2 regions of the Pseudoalteromonas sp. PAST1 genome follow, and region 1 is predicted to be linked to the other one. Evidence: predicted binding sites of a transcription regulator. Region 1 holds the regulator's gene; the other holds the start of a gene.
What was found. The regulator MetJ, encoded in region 1, represses methionine synthesis genes. The targets are predictions, from matches to a motif close to TAGACGTCTAGACGTCTA.

Region 1 (3,429 bases):
AAAAGCACTTATCGAGCGCTGTGATATTCCCGTTTTCCACGATGACCAACATGGTACCGCTATTGTTACAGCTGCTGGTATGCTTAATGCCCTTGAAGTGCAAGGCAAAGATATCGAAGATGCTATCATCGTATGCTTAGGTGCTGGTGCTGCTGCTGTTGCTTGTATGGAGCTTTTAATTAAGTGTGGTGCACTGCGTGAACACATTTATATGCTTGACCGTAAAGGTGTGATCCATACACGTCGTGATGACTTAAACGAGTATAAGCAATTATTTGCTAACAACACCGATAAGCGTACATTACAAGATGTTATTGCTGATGCTGATGTATTCGTTGGTGTATCAGGTCCTAACCTGTTAACTGCAGATGATCTTAAGCTGATGGCAGACAAGCCAGTTGTGTTTGCATGTTCAAACCCAGATCCTGAGATTGCTCCAGAAGTTGCACATAGCGCGCGTAACGATTTAATTATGGCAACGGGTCGTTCAGATTTCCCTAACCAAGTAAATAACGTGCTTTGTTTCCCATTCATTTTCCGTGGCGCGTTAGATGTTCGTGCAACGGCAATTAATGATGAAATGAAAATTGCTGCAGTTCATGCTATTCGTGGCATCGCGAAAGAGCCTGTACCAAGTGAAGTATTAAAAGCGGCTGGCGTTGAGTCACTTGAGTTTGGTGCCGAGTACATCATTCCTAAGCCTATGGATCCGCGTTTATTACCACGTATTGCACGTGCTGTTGCTGAAGCGGCTGTAGAGTCGGGTGTGGCGCAAATCGATATGCCAGAAGATTACATGCGTTAAACTTAATTAGCCTTAGGTATAACGCTCAATAAAAAACTCAGCCTAGGCTGAGTTTTTTTATATCTGCGATTATCGGCGGTGATCCGATGGCCGAAATACTTATTCTGAATCAAGCACTGGGATATCTAATCCCATTTCTTGCATAATTCTTTTAACTTCTTCAGGTACCTTTTCAGGGTTGTCTTTACGTAGGTCGTCATCATTTGGTAATGGTTGACCTGTAAAAGCATGTAAGAAAGCTTCACACAATAACTCACTGTTCGTCGCATGACGCAGGTTATTGATCTGGCGGCGTGTACGCTCGTCAGTTAATACTTTTAATACGTTAAGTGGGATTGATACGGTAATCTTTTTTACTTGTTCTGATTTTTTACCGTGTTCTGCATATGGGTGAATGTATTCACCGTTCCATTTAGCCATAAGTTGTTTCGTTGCCTCGGTTGTCAGTGATTTACGCCTTATTCACAGCGCAAGATGCGGAAATTCTATCTCTTTAAAAAAGATAGTCAAATACTAGTTATTTGGCCATCTAGTGGTGTAAATGTATAAACTTCTATGTGTAAGCGATAAATGCTTTGACTTCTCATATTTGATCATCTAACCTTTTAGACGTCTAAACATCCAATTAAAGAATAGGTGATGAAATGAGCGAAAAAAATAAAGCGACGATTGCTGTTCGTCACGGCATTGAAGCCGATAAACATCATGGTGCGGTTGTGCCTCCTTTATACTTATCAACCACCTATTCGTTTGCTGATTTTGATACTAAGCGCCAGTATGACTATGGTCGCAGCGGTAATCCAAATCGCGATATCTTAGCTGAAACCTTAGCTGAGCTTGAAGGTGGTGCTAAAGGTATTATCACTGCAACAGGTATGTCTGCTGTGCATTTAGCCACTCAGCTGTTAAACAGTGACGACACGTTAGTGATCCCACATGACTGTTATGGCGGTAGTTATCGTTTATTCACCTCGCTTGAAAAGCGTGGCCTGTTAAAACTAAAAGTTTTGGATTTAACTAAATCTGAAAATCTCCAAGAAATTTTAGCGATTAAACCTAAGTTGATTTGGATTGAAACGCCAAGTAACCCAATCTTGCGTTTAACAGATATTAAAGCAATCACTAGTATTGCTAAGCAGTGTGGTGCTTTGGTTGCGGCTGATAACACCTTCTTATCACCTGCATTACAAAACCCAATTGAGTTTGGTGTTGATATTGTTGTGCACTCAACCACTAAATACATCAATGGTCACTCTGATGTAGTGGGCGGTGCAGTGATTGCTGCAACGCAAGAGCTAGGCGACGAGCTTGCTTGGTGGGCGAATAATATCGGTATTATTGGTGCACCATTTGACAGCTACTTAACGCTTCGTGGTTTACGTACTTTAAATGTACGCCTAAAGCAGCACCAAGAGAATGCTTTTGCCATTGCTGAGTATTTAGAAAGCTCTCCTTATGTAAGCCAAGTCTATTACCCTGGCCTTGCTTCTCACTCACAACATGAGCTTGCTAAGGCACAGCAACGCGGTTTTGGTGGCATGGTGAGCTTTGATATTAAAGGCGACATCAACGATGCTGCTGCGTTTTTAACAAGCCTTAAAGACTTTAGCCTTGCTGAGTCGTTAGGTGGGGTAGAAAGTTTGATTTGTCACCCTGCAACAATGACCCACGCAGGCATGGAGCCTAAAGCGCGTCTTGAAGCTGGTGTGGGCGATACCTTGATCCGTATTTCTGTAGGCATTGAAGACGTAAAAGATCTCATTGCTGATTTAGACCGTGTTTTCAATTTAGTTAAGCCAGGTCAAGGACTGCAAGTTACAAAAGCTGAAGCTAAGCAAGCACAGCAAGATACACAACAAAACGCGTCATTTAAGTTAACGCCAGCACATACGGCATTGTGGTAGAAAAATGGTAAATATTGTTCATAAATTTGGTGGCTCAAGCTTAAGCTCGGCAGATCGTTATCATGCGGTAGCGAACATCGTTCTTGCTAATACTGAGCAGGGCGATTGCGTCGTTGTGTCGGCATCGGGTAAAACAACCGATACCCTGGTAAAGCTTTGGCAAAGTTACCAGCAGCAAGATAGCCAAGCTGTTAGCGATATTCTATTGCTTATTGATAACAATCAACGTGCGCTTATTGAGCAGCTACTTATAGGGCAGAATAAACAACAGGCGTTGGCACAGTTAAAAGATGAACTTGCTGTATTAAATGAATTAATTAGTCAGCAGCAGTTACTTGAAGCCCCTTTACTTGCTCATGGTGAAGTGTGGTCGGCGCGGTTATTGGCTGCTTATCTAAATCAGTTAGGTGTCGATTCGCAAGATGTTGATGCAAGACAGCTATTTACTCTAAATGGTGGCCAGCTTTTACATCAAAAAAACCAACAGCAATGCAGTGATGCGATTAGCAGAACACATATCAACGTAGTAACGGGTTTTATAGCTGCAGATTGCCAAGGTAATACGGTGACATTAGGCCGTAATGGCAGTGATTACAGTGCCACTTTGTTAGCGAGTTATACTTTTGCCAAGCAAGTGTCTATCTGGACAGATACACAAGGGGTATTTAGTACTGACCCTCGTAAAGTTAAAAATGCGGTTAAGTACGCCAAAGTATGCCG
Region 2 (3,429 bases), on a different contig from region 1:
ACGACAATATCTTTTGCAAAAAGGTATTAAAAGATATGGCTCCTTTATACATTCCACAAGTTAGTCTAGATAATCAATGGGATGATTGTCCACTTACTGTCGATGGCGTTGAATCCTATTTAGGTGTGCCTATAACTTGGCCGAGCGGGGAACCGTTTGGTACTTTTTGTGTAATGGATTTTAAGAAAACTGATTATCAGCATAGTCTTTTAGAACTCATCGAACAGCTTAGGGATATGGTGGAAGATGATTTAGCTCTACTTGATAATTTCACCCAAATGCGTGAAATTGCGATGCTAGACCCCCTCACAAATATTTATAATCGCCGCGCACTCAATTTACTTTGCCAACATAAATTAAATCTTGCCGCCCGGTTGGGCTTTAATATCTGTTGTTTGTTTATCGATATAGATAACTTTAAACCACTCAATGATAAGCATGGTCACGAAGTAGGAGATAAAGCACTGATATGTCTGGCTGATACATTGAAGCAATATCTACGAGAGGCTGATATTATTGGCCGCTTAGGAGGAGATGAATTTATTGCGGTTCTGCAAGTGAAAAGTAACGACTGTATCGAAGCGATTAGCTACAAACTTAATGAAGCGTTTAAAGAAAACCTTAAACATATGGCAATACCTGAACTTAATTTGAGTATAGGCTCAGGTATTGTAGCTCAACCTAAAGAAACATTTGCTGAGCTATTAAAGCGGGCTGATGAAGATATGTATGAGAAAAAGCAAGCCTCTAAACTTGCCCGCTAAGCTATTTGCTTTTCAGCTAGGTTTAATTCCATGGTTGCTTTAAGTAAACGGTAAAGGTTAATTGACGCATCAATTTCTTCTTTACGGTTAGTTAAGCTCTCAATATTTAAACCTAGCGGCACATCTAAATGCGCACAGCTTTGTAAAATTAAATCGAGATTCTCACGGCAAATACGCACTGATTCACTCAATGTATTTGCAGAATCTAACATGCGGTACTTAGTTGCTTCTGGTACCGAAATACCTAACCACTCCATAAATTCTAAGGTTTTTTCACCACCACAAGGGGTAAACGTTAGAATAATGCGTTTTGGTGTTGTGCCTTGTGCTTTACAGCTACGTGCATAGCTAGTGATCAAATCAATCGTAGCTTGCGCATTGTAAACCGCTTGCGAGATGAAAAACTTACAACCTTGTGCTGTTTTTTCAACTAAGCGCTCATGTTCATTGCGTTTGCTAGCGTGACGTTCGGCAATGGTAACGCCACCTAAAAACACATCACTGCTTTGCTTTGCAAGCGTTTTATATGCATCAGGAAGGCTTAGTTTGATATCGCCATGAGATGATGGACTACCCACTAACACTAAGTTTTTTAATTCGAAGTCGTTACGTGTTTCGTTTAACCACTCGGTAAATTCTGCTTCACCACGCTGGGCTACGCTCTTATATGTGATCACATCAAGTTGCGACAAGCTACGTAGTAGCTGACTGTATTCACGTGGATCCACCGTTTCTTTAAATGGAAAAGGGCGTGGCTTTGCAATACGGCTACTCTCATCTTGAATGTCGTAGATGATTACACCGTCGTATTCAATTTCGTGTAAACGACCAAGTAGCTTCTGAGCAATGGTCTCAAGCTGTGCTTTATCAGTACCTGACTTTGGTGGTGTGGTACCAATTAGGTAGACGCCTTGATTGGTGTCTTCAATTTTCTCTTGTAATGATAAAGCCATAATCCTCATTCCAGCTCGTGCTAATGTCTATGACAAATAATATAGCAGCCATTTAGACGTCTAGATAGATTTTTTTTCATGAAAGTTTTTCAATGACTATGAATTTTGCTCAAGTTTAAAGCTGAGCGTTTAGTTAAATTGACACACCTGTTTACATAAATTATTGCGCTGACCCTCATATTTTCTGGCGCTTTGATGCATAATCAAGCAGCAATGATTATGAGAAAAATAACTAACAAGGGAACATTATGAAATTTAGATTATTAGCAACCAGTGTTGCTGTAACACTGGCGCTGAGTGGCTGCGCAAGTAACTCACAGTCAACTATGGTTAAAGAAGTCGAAATTGAGCAGCGAGTAAGCCAAGATGATAACCGTGTATTTAGCCAAGATTACCTATTAGAAGAGCTTGAGAATGGCCTTCGCGTGATGGTCGTTAAAACGGATTACCCAGATGTTGTGTCACTGCAAATTCCGGTATCGGTTGGTTCACGTAATGAAGTTGAAGCAGGTAAAACCGGTTTTGCCCACTTCTTTGAGCATATGATGTTTAAAGGCTCTGAAAAATTCCCGCAAGATGTGTATTCAGATATTTTAAAGAACTCGGGTGTTGATAATCGCGCGTATACGACCAACGATTACACGAACTATCACTTAAACTTCTCAAAAGAGCACTTAGATAAAGTACTTGAAATCGAAGCTGATATTTTCCAAAACCTGACATACAGCGAAGAGCAGTTCCGCACCGAAGCGCTGACTGTAAAAGGTGAGTATTTAAAGAATAATGCTAGCCCAATTCGTAAGTTACTTTCTGCAGTTCGTAACGAAGCATTCGAAAAGCATACGTATAAGCACACTACAATGGGCTTTTTCGAAGACATTGAAGCAATGCCTGATCAAATGGCGTACGGTAAAGAGTTTTTCGCTAAATTTTATAAACCAGAATATGTATCTTTAGTCATTGTTGGTGATGTTGATCCACAAGAAACCATGGCGATGGTGAAAAAGCATTGGGGTAACTGGAAAAAAGGCGATTACCAAGCAGACATTCCTGTTGAGCCAAAGCAAAAAACAGCAAAATATGTACATGAGAAAAATGATGGTTTACCAGGCCACTGGTTGCTTGTGTCATACAAAGGCACGGCATGGGATCCTACTCAAAAGGACCGTGCCGCTCTTGATTTGATCTCACAGCTGTATTTCTCTAATAATTCGGCACTTTATCAAGAACTTGTTGTTGATAAACAAATTGCCAGCCAAATGTTTACCTATAACCCAGATACTAAAGATCCAGGTTTATTACATGTTTTTGTAAAAGTAGAGAACGAAGCGGACCTTGCTAAAGCCCGTGATGCGATTAACCGTACCTATGCACAAGCGCGTACTGAGCTTGTTGATGCACAAAAGTTAGCTGATTTAAAATCAAACCTAAAATATAGCTTTATAAATGGTCTTGATTCATCGCAGTCAATCGCTTCAACACTTGCAAGCTACATGCACTTTGAGCGTGACCCTGAAGTGATTAACCAACTTTATGCCACGGCTGATAGCATCACGCCAGAAGATATCAAAGCGGTAGCAAACAAGTACTTTGTTGATCCGAGCCGTACCACGGTGACAATGTCGGCGCTTGATAAAGTGGCTGGTTTTGAGCAAGAAGTTGATTTAAATGCCTTGGTTGCCAGTATTGAGCAAGCCCCAACAGAGCGTCAC

Region 2: the regulator MetJ is predicted to act here: its motif matches at 1,763-1,780, upstream of L1272_RS17430 (methylenetetrahydrofolate reductase).

Annotation. Positions count from the first base shown of each region.
Region 1 covers NZ_JAKGBH010000058.1:20,658-24,086, forward strand. Annotated here, with positions in the region: gene L1272_RS19875 (malic enzyme-like NAD(P)-binding protein) at 1-805, shown strand, start outside; gene metJ (met regulon transcriptional regulator MetJ) at 905-1,225, opposite strand; gene metB (cystathionine gamma-synthase) at 1,450-2,709, shown strand; gene metL (bifunctional aspartate kinase/homoserine dehydrogenase II) at 2,714-3,429, shown strand, end outside.
Region 2 covers NZ_JAKGBH010000042.1:3,370-6,798, forward strand. Annotated here, with positions in the region: gene L1272_RS17425 (sensor domain-containing diguanylate cyclase) at 1-764, shown strand, start outside; gene L1272_RS17430 (methylenetetrahydrofolate reductase) at 761-1,717, opposite strand; gene L1272_RS17435 (M16 family metallopeptidase) at 1,966-3,429, shown strand, end outside.